2 regions of the Geodermatophilus sp. SYSU D00708 genome follow, and region 1 is predicted to be linked to the other one. Evidence: riboswitches for the same ligand, from Rfam matches in the RefSeq annotation. Region 1 holds a riboswitch; the other holds the start of a gene.
What was found. Region 1 has a riboswitch for thiamine pyrophosphate ahead of thiM (hydroxyethylthiazole kinase). Riboswitches for the same ligand answer to the same signal wherever they lie in the genome.
Positions count from the first base shown of each region.

Region 2: it holds a riboswitch for thiamine pyrophosphate, as region 1 does, so the genes downstream of both, ACI79D_RS08405 (ECF transporter S component) here and thiM (hydroxyethylthiazole kinase) in region 1, are expected to answer to the same signal.

Region 1 covers NZ_JBJGYS010000029.1:1,587-8,538, reverse strand. The annotation lists gene ACI79D_RS20255 (flotillin family protein) at 1-1,436, shown strand, start outside; gene ACI79D_RS20250 (TenA family protein) at 1,483-2,196, opposite strand; gene thiD (bifunctional hydroxymethylpyrimidine kinase/phosphomethylpyrimidine kinase) at 2,193-3,008, opposite strand; gene thiE (thiamine phosphate synthase) at 3,005-3,673, opposite strand; gene thiM (hydroxyethylthiazole kinase) at 3,670-4,467, opposite strand; TPP riboswitch at 4,460-4,554, opposite strand; gene ACI79D_RS20230 (alcohol dehydrogenase catalytic domain-containing protein) at 4,703-5,716, shown strand; gene ACI79D_RS20225 (helicase) at 5,785-6,952, opposite strand, start outside.
Region 2 covers NZ_JBJGYS010000007.1:73,779-80,730, reverse strand. The annotation lists gene ACI79D_RS08420 (uracil-xanthine permease family protein) at 1-1,062, shown strand, start outside; gene ACI79D_RS08415 (energy-coupling factor transporter transmembrane component T family protein) at 1,075-1,842, opposite strand; gene ACI79D_RS08410 (ABC transporter ATP-binding protein) at 1,839-3,230, opposite strand; gene ACI79D_RS08405 (ECF transporter S component) at 3,263-3,877, opposite strand; TPP riboswitch at 3,875-3,978, opposite strand; gene ACI79D_RS08400 (Nramp family divalent metal transporter) at 4,075-5,367, opposite strand; gene ACI79D_RS08395 (Mut7-C RNAse domain-containing protein) at 5,474-6,178, opposite strand; gene ACI79D_RS08390 (aminotransferase class I/II-fold pyridoxal phosphate-dependent enzyme) at 6,196-6,952, opposite strand, start outside.

The sequences.
Region 1 (6,952 bases):
CCTCGGGGCTGACCTCCCGCGACGCGTCGGGCCAGAAGGTGGTCATGGGCGCCAGCGTCTTCGTCCTGCCGGTCGTGCAGAAGCTGCACACGATGGACCTGTCCAGCCGGCGCATCCCGGTCGGCATCCGCGGTGCGGTGTCCAAGCAGGGCGTCAAGTGCGACCTGGAGGGCGTGGCCATCGTCAAGGTCGGCGGCTCCGAGGACTCCATCCGCGCCGCCGCCCAGCGGTTCCTCAACCAGCAGGAGGGCATCGACACCTTCACCTCGGAGGTGCTGGCCGGTGCCCTGCGCTCCATCGTCGGCCGGCTGACGATCGAGGAGATCATCCGCGACCGGGCCGCGTTCGCCTCCGCCGTCGCCGAGGAGGCCGAGTCCTCGCTCACCGGGCAGGGGCTGGTGCTCGACACCTTCCAGCTGCAGGACATCCAGGCCGAGGGCAGCTACCTGGCCGACCTGGGCCGGCCCGAGGCGGCGCGGGTGCTCAAGGAGGCCAGCATCGCCGAGGCCCGGGCCCGGCAGGCCGCGCAGCAGGAGCAGCTGCTCGCCGACGAGGCGATCGCCGTCGCCCAGCGGCAGCTCGCGCTGCGCCAGGCGGAGATCACCGCGGAGACCGACGCGGCGAAGGCCCGTGCGGCCGCCAGCGGACCGCTGGCCCAGGCCGCGCAGGACCAGGCGATCCTCACCGAGCAGGAGAAGGTCGCCGTCCGGACCGCGGCGCTGACCGAGCGCCAGCTCGACACCCAGGTCCGCCGGCCCGCCGACGCTCAGCGCTACAAGGTCGAGCAGGAGGCCGAGGGCCGCAAGAACGCCGCGATCCTCGCCGCCGAGGCCCAGCGGCAGGGCACCATCGCCGCCGCCCAGGCCGCCGCCGAGCAGGCCAAGCTCTCCGGTGAGGGCGAGCGGGCCCGCCGGTCGGCGCTGGCCGAGGCCGAGGCGATCGAGGGCGCCAAGCGCGGTGAGGCCGAGCGGCTGCGCCGGCAGGCCATCGCCGACGCCGTCGAGCGGGAGGGCGCCGCGGAGGCGGCCGCCATCCTCGCCCGCGGGCAGGCGGAGGCCGAGGCGCTGGACGCACGCTCGGAGGCGTTCGCCAAGTACGGCGAGGCGGCGGTCCTCGAGATGCTGGTGAAGGTGCTGCCCCAGGTGGTGCAGGCGGCCGCGGCCCCGCTGTCGAGCGTGGACAAGATGACCGTCATCTCCGCCGACGGCGCCGGCTCCCTCGGCCGCTCGGTGGCCGCGAACGTGGCGCAGGGGCTGCAGCTCTCCGGTGACCTCACCGGGGTCGACGTCGCGGCGCTGCTGCGCCGGCTCGGGGGCGCGGGCGGTGCCGTGGCCGGGGGTGGCAGCGCACCCGCGGCGAGCGGTGCAGCCACCGCCGACGGCGCGGCCACCCGGATCCCGATCGTGCCGGCGGACGGGCAGCCGCCGGCGAGCTGACCGGGCTCCGGTCGGGAGTTCCCTGGCCGGGCCCGTCGGGACCGGCTCAGATCGGGTCCGGCCAGCTCTCCCGCTCGTGCGCCGCGCGCCAGAAATCCAGCTCGTAGCGGGTGGCGACGGTGAAGGCGCGCAGCATGGCCGGCTGCGTGCCGGGCGCCTCGCCGGCGGCCGCGTCGACCAGCGCGCGGGCGGTGCGGGCGGCCTCCTGGAACTCCGGGGCGTCGTAGGCGGCGACCCAGCGCAGGTACGGGTGCCCGGGGACGAGGGCCGCGGTCCGCGCCAGGCGCGCGCCGACGTCGGCGTACACCCAGTAGCAGGGCAGCGCGGCCGCGGCGGCGACCGCGTACGGAGCCGTCGCCGCCGCGGCCACCAGGTAGGAGACGTAGGCCAGGCAGGTCGGTGAGGGCACCGGGTCGCCGCCCGGCCGGTCGGCCGGGGGCAGCTCCGCGGCGAGCAGGTCGGCGTGCAGTTGGCGCTCGACCGTCGCGGTCGTGGCCGCCGAGGTCGCCCAGAAGGACGCGGCGGCCGAGTCCGGGGCGCGGGCGGCGAGCAGGGCCAGCGCCCGGGCGTAGTCCGCGAGGTAGAGCGCGTCCTGCTCCAGGTAGTGCCGGAACGTGGCCGGTGCCAGCGCGCCGGAGCCCAGCTCCGCGAGGAAGGGCAGGTCGTCGATGGCCGCGCGCAGGCCGGCGGTCGCGGCCCAGGCGCGCTCGGTGAACGGGGCCTCGACGGCGTCCCCGGGGAGGTCCGCGGCGGTGCTCACGACGGCCAGATCCCGGCGAAGTGGTGCACCGGCCCGTGCCCCGACCCGATGCCCAGGCCGGCCCCGGCGACCAGCGCGGTGTGCAGGAAGTCGCGCGCCGGGTCGACCAGCCGCGCCCAGTCGTCGGTGCGGCCGCGGGCGGCGAGCGCGGCGAGGGCCGAGGACAGCGTGCAACCGGTGCCGTGCGTCGCCGTCGTCCGCACCCGGGGACGGTGGGTCACGGTGACGCCGTCCGCGGTGGCCAGCACGTCGACGCTCTCCTCCCCGCCGAGGTGGCCGCCCTTGAGCAGCACCGCCCGCGGGCCGAGGGCCAGCAGCGCGGTGGCCTGCCCGGGGAGGTCGTCGACGCTCGTCGCCGGCGCCGCGTCGAGCAGCGCCGCCGCCTCGGGCACGTTGGGCGTGACGAGGTCGGTGACCGGCAGCAGGTCGGTGCGGACGGCGTCCACCGCAGCGTCGTCGATGAGCCGGTCGCCGCTGGTCGCCACCATCACGGGATCGCAGACGACCGGCCCCGCCCGGCGGTCGGCCAGCACCCGCGCCACGGTCCGGACCACCTCCGCGCTGCCCAGCATGCCGAGCTTGGTGGCGTGCACCTCGACGTCGTCCAGCAGGGTCTCGAGCTGCGCGGCGACGAACTCCGCCGGCACCGGGTGCACGCCGGTGACCCCGCGGGTGTTCTGCGCGGTGAGCGCGGTCAGCACCGCTGTCCCGTAGGCGCCCAGGGCGCTGAAGGTCTTCAGGTCGGCCTGGATGCCGGCGCCGCCGCTGGGATCGCTGCCCGCGACGGTGAGGGCGACCGGCACGCCGCTCATCGCTGGACCCCCACCGAGCGGCCCGCGTCGATCCGCGCCCGCAGCTCCCGGGCGGCGGCCGCGGGGTCGGGCGCGGCGCAGACCGCCGAGACGACGCAGATCCCGTCCACCCCGGTCGCCGCCACCTCCGCCGCCCTGGCGGTGTCGATCCCGCCGATCGCGACGGCGACCAGCCCCGCGGAGCGGGCGGCGGCCGCGAGCTCCCGGGTGCCCGCCAGGCCGAGGCCGGGAGCCGCGTCGGGCTTGGTCGGCGTCGCCCACACCGGGCCGATGCCGACCAGGTCCACGGTGCCCGGGGGCAGCGCCAGCGCGGCGTGCAGGTCCGGGGCGCAGGTGACGCTCAGCCCCAGCGGCGCGCCCGGGCCCAGCAGCCGCCGGACCTCGGCCGGCGGGAGGTCGTCCTGGCCGACGTGCACGCCCGCGCCGGCCAGCAGGGCGACGTCGACCGCGTCGTTGACCACGACCGCGACGTCGGGGCGGTCGACCAGCGCGGCCTGCACCGCCCGGGTGAGGGCGAGCAGCTGCCGCCGGGACGCCGTCTTGTCGCGCACCTGGACGGCGGTGACCCCACCGGCCACGGCGGCGCGGACGACGTCGGCGACCGGCCGGGGCCGGGCCAGCTCGGTGTCGGTGACCAGGTAGAGGGTCGGGTCGAACCCGTTCACCGCTCCTCCCGCACGTCCGCCCGGCTCAGGGACTCCCCGTCCAGGGCGTCGAGGGCGTCGAGCCAGGCCGGGGCGAAGGTGCCGGGCCCGTCGGCGACGTCGGCGGCGACCTCGGCGGCCAGCGCCACGTGCGCGTGCGCGGCCACGACGCCGGTCAGCGGGTCGTCGCAGACGGCGAGGTAGGCGGCGACCAGGGCGCCCAGCGCGCAGCCGGCGCCGGTGGTGCGGGTGAGCAGGACCGAGCCGCCGCCCACCCGCACGGTCCGCCGTCCGTCGGTGACCAGGTCCACCTCGCCGCTGACCGCCACCACTCCCCCGGTGCGCCGGGCCAGGCCGAGGGCGGCCTCGGAGGCGGCGTCGGTGCTGTGGGTGCTGTCCACCCCGCGGCCGCCGGTGCCGGCCCCGGCCAGCGCCAGGACCTCGGAGGCGTTGCCCCGGACGGCGGTGGGCCGCAGCTCGACCAGCTCGGCGGCCAGCGCCGTCCGGTAGGCCAGCGGACCGACCGCGACCGGGTCGAGCACCCACGGCGTCCCGGCCGCGCCGGCGGAGCGCGCGGCCAGCCGCATGGCCTCGGCGGTGCGCTCGTGCACCGTGCCGACGTTGACCAGCACCGCCGAGGCGACCGCGGCGAAGTCCCCGGCCTCCTGCGGCGCGTCCACCATCGCCGGCGCCGCGCCGGCGGCCAGCAGGGCGTTGGCCGTCATCGTCTGGACGACGGTGTTGGTCAGGCAGTGCACCAGCGGTGCAGCGGTGCGCAGCTCCTCGCGGGCCGCGCGCAGGTCGATGGCTCCCACGCCGTGACATCCCTTCGCCAGTACGAACTGGAGCAGGTTCGACGGGTGTGCTCTCAGCCCCGGGCGGGGGCACCCCGTGCCACTTACGACCCCGAACCTAACAACGTCGCTCCCAGGCCGGGCGGGTAGCCTCCGGGCCGTACCGCGGGAGCCCACCCGAGTGGGCTGAGAGGGCGGCTGGGGCCGTCGACCGTTCGAACCTGTCCGGGTCATGCCGGCGTAGGGAGGCCGTTCCATGCGTGCTGTCCGTTTCCACGGGGTCGGCGAACCCCTCGGCGTCGAGGACGTCGATCGGCCGCGGCCGGGTCCCGGGGAGGTGGTCCTCGACGTCGCCGCAGCGGGCGTCTGCGGGACCGAGCTGCACTTCCTCGACGGGCTGCTCACCCCGGCCCGGACGCCGATCACCCTGGGCCACGAGGTCGCGGGCGTCGTCGCCGAGCTGGGCGAGGACGTCGCCGGGCTCGCGGTGGGCGACCGGGTCGCCGTCCACTACCTGCACGCCTGCGGCCGTTGCCGGTGGTGCGCCGCCGGGGACGACCACCTCTGCGACGCGCCGCTCGGGTTCCTGACCTTCGCCACCGACGGCGGATTCGCCGAGCAGCTCGTCGTCCCGGCGACGGCGGTGGTGCCCGTGCCGGACGGCGTGGACCTGCCCACCGCCGCGACCCTGTGCTGCAGCGCGACGACGGCGCTGCACGCGGTCAGCGTGGCCGGGGTGGGCCCCGGCGCGGACGCGGTCGTCTACGGCGCCGGCGGGGTCGGTCTCGCGCTCGTGCAGGTGCTGCGGGAGGCCGGCGCCCGCGTCATCGCTGTCGCCCGCTCCCGGGAGCGGCTGGAGCTGGCCACCGAGCTCGGGGCCGCGGTGACGGTGGACGCCTCGACGCAGGACGTGGCCGGCGCCGTCCGCGAGGCCACCGGCGGCCGCGGCGCCGACGTGGTGTTCGAGCTCGTCGGCACCCGGGACACCGGCGCCGCCGCGCTCGCCTCCCTCGGCAAGGGCGGCACCCTCGTCTACGTCGGCTACAGCTTCGACCGGGTCGAGATCGACCCGCTGGCGATGGTGGTGCCCGAGCAGCGGATCGTGACGTCGGTCGGCAACCGGCGCGCCGAGCTGGTCGAGGCCCTGGACCTCGCGGCCCGCGGTCGCCTGGTGACGACGGTGACGACCCACCCGCTCGACGACGCCGTGCGGGTGCTCGACGACCTGCGTGCCGGCCGGGTGCTCGGCCGGGCGGTACTCGTGCCCTGAGCGGGGTGGACGGTCAGGGCGACCCGGCCGCGCGGCGAGATACGACTGCGGCTGAGACCGAGTCCGCGTCAGTCGGTGCCGGTGAGCGTGGTCGAGGGCAGCCAGTCGGCGTCGAGCAGCTCGGCGATCTCCTGCAGGGACGACGTGTCCGCGCCCGCGGTCGAGCCGCTGACCGCCAGCCGCTCCACCATCACCCGCGCGACCTGCTCCTCGACGGTGTCCTCGGCGAACGCCACCCGCCACGGCGAGACCTGCCCGTCGCGGTGGGTGCGGCCGGTGACCTGGCGGGCCTGGATGCCGGAGAACCGCGGCTGGTGGAACAGCCCGACCCGCGGCGTGGCCGATGCGTGCGTCCCGTCGGGCAGCAGTTCGCCGGCGTGCAGGCTGATCGACGCGGTCACCGTGAAGACGCACACGGGCGCGGCGCCGGTCTGGAACCGCAGCCGCTCGGCCTCGACGTCGAACCGGTCGCGTCCGTAGATGGCGGCCACGGCGACGCCCGAGTCCAGCAGCGCCTCCCGGATCGGGTCGGCCGCCGTCTCCACGAACTCCACCGAGACGGCGACCTGCCGCTCGGCCTCCACCTGCGCCTTGACCCAGTCGACGGTGGCCTGTGCGCGGATCAGCCCGGCCTTCTGCCGGAACCGCAGCAGCGCCGCCCGGCCCCGCGCGGTCTGCCGGCCGCGGCGGGCCAGCTGCATCTCGGCGCGGAACTCCTGCCACTCCGACTCGTAGGCGGCCCGCTCGGCCGGCGTCAGCGACACCGGCGTCCCGGTGACCGACACCGGGCCCCACGGCGCCGGGCGGTGCAGCGTCGCCGGCGGGGAGCCCTCGGCCAGCCAGTCCTGCAGCCGGGCGAGGTCGGCGCGGCGGCGGTCGGCGTCCTCGGTCCAGGTCCAGCCGTACCGGCCCCGTTCCACGTGGAACCCGTGGTCGGCGAGCTTCGCCGGCAGGTCGGCCCACGAGCGCAGCGGCTCGCCGTGCCGCTGGGCGAACTGCGGCGCCAGGTAGGGCAGCTCCAGCGGCGTGTGCGCGGGGGTGGCGGTGGCCGCGATGACGAACGGCGCGTCCTTCACCCGGCCGGCGCCGGAGACCGCCTTCCAGTGCTTCCACCGCTGCGTCGTCGTGTGCCGCACCATGTGTGCCTCGTCGGCGATGACGACGTCGAACCGGAGCTTGGCGACCTTCGCCAGGCGGTCCCACGTGGTCACGCACCAGCGCAGGCCGCCGTCGCCG
Region 2 (6,952 bases), on a different contig from region 1:
ATGGGGTCGGGCTTCGCGTTCATCGCCGTCGCCGTCCCGCTGGCCGAGGAGTACGGGCTGTCCGCCGTCCTCGGCGGGGTGCTGGTGACCGCCGCCGTCCAGGTGGCGATCGCCCTGGGCATCCACCGGATCGCGTTCCTCTTCCCGCCCGTGGTGACCGGCACGATCATCCTGGTCATCGGCCTGGGGCTGCTGCCCAGCGGCGTCAACCTGGCCGCCGGTGGCGTCGGGTCCCCGGACTTCGGCTCGCCGGTCAACCTGGGCGTGGCCGCGCTCGTGCTCGTGCTGACCGTGCTGCTCAACCAGTTCGGCCGCGGGCTGCTGTGCACCGCCTCGGTGCTGGTCGCGGTCGTGGTCGGCTACCTGGTGGCGATCCCGCTGGGCCTGCTGGACCTCTCCGGCGTCGGCGACCGGCCGCTGGTCGCCGTCCCGGCCCCGTTCGAGTTCGGGCTGTCGTTCCCGGTCGTCGCGGTGCTCTCGATGGCGGTGGTCGGCGTGGTCAACATGGTCGACTCGGTGGGCACCGTGCACGCGGTCACCGAGGGCGGGGCGGGGCGTCCGGCCACCGCCCGCGAGCTGCGCGGCGGCATCCTGGCCGAGGGCGGCAGCGCCGTCCTCGGCGGGGTCTTCGGCGCGCTGCCGACGACGATGTTCAGCCAGAACATCGGGCTGGTGGCCCTCACCAAGCAGATGAGCCGGCACGTGGTGACCATCGGCGCGCTCGTCCTCGTGGGGCTGTCCCTGCTCCCGCAGGTCGCCGCAGTGCTGGCCGCGATCCCGCCGGCGGTGCTCGGCGGCGGCGTGCTCGTGCTGTTCGGCATGGTGTGCGCGATCGGCGTCCAGCTGCTCAGCAAGGACGGCCTGGACACCCGGGGGCTGCTCATCGTGGCGCTGTCGGTGGGTCTGGGCCGGGGGATCGCCGCCGCGCCGGACGCCGTGGACCGGGCGACCGGCGAGTGGGGAGCGCTGTTCGACTCGGGGATCGTCGTCGCGGCCGTGGTCGCCGTCGTCCTCAACCTGGTGCTGCCCGGCCGGCCGCGCCGTCCGCACCCGGGAGCCTGACCGGCAGCGAACTCAGCCGAGCAGCGGGTCCCAGGCGCCGCTGGCCACGCTCGCCGCCACGGCCGCCGCGCAGACCGCGACGGTCCCGGCGACGAACCAGCCGTCGCGGGGGCGCAGGACCGAGCCGCGGGCGTTGGTCCGGGGGACGCCGGAGTCGAACCCGCGGGCGTCCATCGCCGTCGCCAGCCGGGTGCCGCGCCGGATGGCGGCCACCAGCAGGGCGAAGGCGGTGCCGGCGAGCAGCCGGGCCGCGGCGACGGGGTTCGCCCCGGCGTCGACGCCCCGCGCCCGCCGGGCCAGCCGGATCGTCTCCCACTCGGCGGCCAGCAGCGGGACCAGGCGCAGCGCGGCCAGGGCGCCGTAGGCGAACCGCGGCGGCACGCGCCAGTGCAGGGTGAGCGCGTCGGCCAGCCGGACCGGGTCGGTGGAGGCGACCAGCAGGACCCCGGGCAGGGCCAGGGCGATGACCCGCAGGCCCCAGGTGGCGCCGCTGAGCCAGGCATCGGCGCCGTCCAGCGCGCCGAAGGCCACGTTGACCCAGGCGACGCCGGCCGCGCTCAGCAGCAGCGGCCAGGTCCGGCGCGCGACCTCCCGCGGGGTGGTCAACCCCGCGGCCGGCAGCAGCGTCAGCTCGGCGGCGAGCACCACCGCCGGGGTGACCGGGTCGCCGCTGACCAGCAGCACGACGGTGAGGACGGCGATGGCGGCCAGCTGGGCGACCGGGTTCACCGCCGACAGCGGGACCGGGCGCACCGGCCCCAGGGCGAGCGGCGGGGTCACGGGACCGCCACCGGGGCGCCCAGGCTCAGCACGTCGTCGGCCAGCGCGGCGACCACGTCGGCGTCGTGGGTGACCAGGCACAGGGCGCGGTCGCCGTCCTGCTGCTCGGCCAGCAGCGCGACCAGCTCCGACCAGGTGTCCCGGTCCTGGCCGAAGGTGGGCTCGTCGAGCACCAGGACCGGCGGCCGGGTGGCCAGCGCGGTGGCGACCGACAGCCGCCGCTGCTGCCCGCCGGAGAGGGTGAACGGGTTGGCCTCGGCCAGCGGCGCCAGGCCGAGCCGCTCGAGCAGCTCGTCGGCGCGCCGGTGTGCCGCGCCCTCGCCCGCGCCGGCGCGCAGCGGACCCAGGGACAGCTCGTCGCGCACCCGTCCGGTGAGGAACTGGTGCTCGGGGTGCTGGAAGACGGTACCGACCCGCTCCACCAGCTCGGCGGCCCGCCAGCGGGACGGCGGCCGGTCCGGGCGGCGCAGCCCCGCCGTGAGCGCCGGCCCGGTGGTGACCCGGCCGGTCGTCGGCGCCCGCAGGCCGGCCAGCAGCAGCGCCAGCGTGGACTTCCCGGTGCCGTTGGGGCCGGTGACCGCCAGGGTCCGCCCGGCCCGCAGGACGGCGTCGGTCGGCGGCAGGGCGGGGGCGGTCGAGCCGCGGTGGGTGAACCCGGCGGCGTCGGCGGCAAGCAGCACCGCCCCCGCGGGGGAGCTGCGCCGGACGGGGAGGCGCAGCGGAGCCGGTGCCCACCCGGGGCCGTGCTCGGCCACACCACCGCCCGGCAGCAGCTCCACGACACGGTCGACCAGGGGCAGCCAGGCCGCGGCGTCGTGGTCGACGACGACGAGGGTGGCGCCGCGGTCGGCGACCGCCCGGGCCACCGCGCCGCGGACCAGCTCGGCGCCGGCCGGGTCCAGCTGCGCGGTCGGCTCGTCGAGCAGCAGCAGGCCGGGGCGCGGGGCGAGCGCGCCGGCCAGCACCAGCCGCTGCTTCTGCCCGCCGGACAGCGCGCCGGTGGACCGGTCGCGGCCCAGGTCGAAGCCGACCGCGGCGAGGGCGGCGTCCACGGCCGGCCCGATCGCCGCGGGCGGGGTGCCGACGTTCTCCAGCCCGAAGGCGACGTCGTCCCCGGCGCGGGTCATCACCAGCTGCGAGTCGGGGTCCTGGAAGACCATGCCCACCCGCTGCCGCCGGCGGTCGGGCGGCTCGCCGTCGACGGTCAGCTCGCCGACGGCGTCCCCGTTCTCCGGGTCCAGCAGGCCGCCCAGCGCCCGCAGCAGCGTGGACTTGCCCGAGCCGGAGGCCCCGGTGAGCAGCAGCCGCTCACCGGGGGCCACCGTCAGGTCGACGTCCCGGACCGCCCAGGCCCGCCGGCCGGCGTGCCGGAAGCCCCACCCGGCCACCCGGACGGCGGCCGGGGACCCCCCGGTCAGCGTCAGACCCGGGTACGGCCGGAGGCGAACGCCGACAGGGCACCGCTGCCGGCCAGCGCGCGGGTCAGCGCCATGCTGCCCGCGCCCGCGACGACGACGGTGCCGGCCACGACCAGCGCCACGTACGTCGTCTTCCAGCCCGCGGTCCAGTCCGGGTAGTAGTAGAGGAGGTCCAGGACGGCGGCCATCGCGCCGGCCAGCGCCGCGGACAGCAGCGCCTGCGGCCACCCGAAGCGGCGGTACCGGAAGGCGGCGAAGCCGGCCTCCCCGGCCAGGCCCTGCAGCAGGCCGTAGACGATGGTCGTCGTCCCCCAGGCCGAGCCGAGCAGCGCCGAGACGATCGCGGCGACCAGCTCGGCGAACAGGCCCGCGCCGGGCTTGCGCACCACGAGCGGGGCGAGCACCGCGGGGACCAGCCAGACGCCGTACATGAACGCCTGCCCGGGCGGGAAGGCGGCGAAGGCCGTGCCGGTGCCCGCCCACAGCAGGCCCCAGGCCCAGAAGACGACGCCGAAGGCGACGCCCAGGACGGCGGTGACGACGATGTCGACGGTGCGCCAGCGCGAGCGGCCCCCGGTGGGCGCAGCCGACGACGGACGGACGGCCTGGTCGGCCATGGCTTTCCTCCAGACTCCCTGCGCCGGCATGACCCGGATCAGGTTCGAGGGTCTGCGGGAACCCGCACTCTCAGCGCCGAAGCGCTCCCCTGCTGTGTGTTCGGTTGTGTGACCAGCCTAGACCGTTCCGTCGCTGCCGCCGTCCGCCGGTGCCTCCGTGGGCATGGCGCCCGGCCCCCTGGTGACGGCAGGGTCCCTCACCCGAGGACGAAGCCCAGCAGCAGGTGGGCGTTGAGGCCGATGATCAGCGCGGCGACGACCGCCCCGGTGATGGTGGTGACCGGCCGGTTGACCCAGTTGCCCATGACCGAGCGGCGGGCGGTCAGCCACAGCAGCGGCACCAGCGCGAAGGGGATGCCGAAGGAGAGCACCACCTGCGACCAGACCAGCGCGGTGGTCGGGTCGCCGCCGAGCAGCAGCACCGCCAGGGCCGGGGCCAGGGTGACCAGCCGGCGGGCGAGGACGGGGATGTGCCGGCGCAGGAAGCCGGCCATGACCACCTGCCCGGCGTGGGTGCCGACCGAGGAGGAGGCGAACCCGGAGGCGAGCAGCGCGACGGCGAAGGCCAGCGCGGCGCCGGTGCCCAGCTGGTCGCCCAGCCCGGCGTGCACGCTCTCCAGCGACTCGATGCCGTCGTCGGCGGTGAACAGCTGCGCGGCGATCACCAGCATCGCGGCGTTGACCAGCCCGGCCAGGCCCATCGCGACCAGGACGTCGACCCGCTGGGCCCGCAGCAGCCGGCGCCGGCCGGCCTGGGTGCGCCCGGCGGTGACCACGTCGCCGTACCGGCCCGGGGTCAGCGCGGAGTGCACGTAGATGACGTGCGGCATGACGGTGGCGCCCAGGATCCCGGTGGCCAGCAGCAGGCTCTCCGAGCCGGCGAACGACGGCACGAGGCCGCCGGCGACCCCGCCGACGTCGACGCCGGAGCTGACCAGCGTGTAGCCGAAGCCCAGGCCGATCACCAGCAGCAGCCCGGCGATCACCCGCTCGAACGGCCGGTGCCCTCGGGACTGCGCGGCCAGCAGCACGAACGCGACCACGGCGGTGATCACCCCGCCGATCGGCAGCGGCACGCCGAACAGCAGGTTCAGCGCCACCGCGCCGCCGACGATCTCGGCCAGGTCGGTGGCGATCGCGACCGCCTCGGCCTGCAGCCACAGCCCGCGGGTGACCGGCCGGGGCAGCTGCTCGCGGCAGAGGGTGGCCAGGTCCCGGCCGGTGGCCAGCCCGAGCTTGGCGGTCAGCGACTGGATGAGCATCGCCATGAGGTTGGCCGCCACGATCACCCACAGCAGCGTGTAGCCGAACGAGGCGCCGCCGGCGAAGTTGGTCGCGAAGTTGCCCGGGTCGACGTAGGCCACCGCCGCGACGAACGCCGGACCCAGCAGCGGCCACAGCCGCCGCCGTCCGGACCCGGAGGGTGCCGGTCTCGGCGCGCCGACCAGCGTGGTCGGCAGGACGGCGGCCTCGGTCTTCGACAGGTACACGGCGGCCTCGCAGGAGCGGTGCAGGTGGGTGGGCGCTCCTTCCTGTGCCCGCCGCGGGTGACACGTGCGGGCCAGCCCGTGGCCCCCGGGGGCCGACCTAGGGGGCCTACCGGGTCGCCGTCCGGACCAGCGCGTCGATCCGGCGGGCGTGCGCGCCGCGCCAGTAGACCCGGTCGCAGGCCGGGCAGCGGGAGAACTCCTCGTAGGTCCGCCGGGTGCCGGCGGGCAGCCGGTCGGCGACGTCGGCCTTGGCCACCGGCAGCAGCCGGGCGCCGCAGGCGGTGCAGCGGGTCAGCGGCGCCAGCGGGGGAGCGAACCGGTCCAGGACGTCGGCGAGCTGGTCGTCGGGCCGGGCGCCGCGGACCAGCGCCCCCGACGGCAGGGCCCGGCGCATGAGCAGGCCGCGGTCCTGGGTGAGCAGGGCGCGCTCCTCGGCGGTCGCGCGGACCACGAGGTCGGCGTCGTCGGCGTCGTTGGACCACGCCGCGTCCAGGCCGAGCAGCCGCAGCCGGCGGGCCAGCGTGCCCAGCCCGACGTCGAGCAGGAAGCCGCCGGCCGGCACCGGCTGCGGCCGCGGGACCTCGGCGATCTCCACGGTGCTGCCCGGCCGAGTCCGGTCGGAGACCCCGGCGGGGGCGCCGTCGACCCGGAGACCGCCGACCTCGGTCAGCGGCACCCCGGCCGCCTGGACGACGTGGCCGAGCGTGGCGTCGGGGTCGAACCGCATCCGCCGGACGCCGCGGTGCCGGTCCCGTCCCGGCAGGAGGAAGCGCAGCGGCGGCGGGACGACGACGTCCACCGAGCCGGTCACCGCTGGCCTCCCGAGGGCTATGAGACGACGCGGAGGGTCTCCATCGACGGGTCCGCGGCGTCGGGGATGAGCATCCCGGCCTGCACCCCGCTGGTCAGGTAGTCGACGGCGTCCTGGCTGATCCGCTCGCCGGGCGCCAGCACCGGGACGCCGGGCGGGTAGGGGCTGACCAGCTCGGCGGCCACCCGGCCCACCGCCTCGGCGGCCGGCACCTGCTCGACACGGGCGAAGAACGCATCGCGCGGCGTCATCGCCTGCTCCAGCTCGAGGCCCTGCGGCGAGGGGAGGTCCACCTGCGGCGGGCGCTCCATCGACGCGGCACCCTCCACGAGGGCCCGCAGCGCGTCCAGCAGCGCCTTCTCCGTCTCGTCGTCGTCGGCGTGGGTGATGCGGGCGTTGACGCGGAAGGTGTCGGCCGCGCCGAGGTCCACGTGGCAGGCGGCGCGCACCCAGTCCCCGGCCTGGAAGCCGGTGATGCCCAGGCCCCGGACGTCGACGGTGATCGCCAGCGGGTCGAGGTCGAAGGCGCCGCCGGTGCCGACCACCTCGCGGCCCATGACCGCCAGGCCCGGCAGTGCGTCGATCTCCGCCCGGATGCGCGCTGCGCGCTCGATCGCCCTGCCCAGCAGCTCCTCGCCCTGCTCGACCATGTGCCGACGCCACCCGTCGAGGGTCAGGTACACCAGCGACGAGGAGCTCGTGGTGCCCAGCAGGTCCTCCCGCTGCTTGAGCACCTCCGGGTCCACGCGGGAGCCCTTGAGGTGGAACACCGAG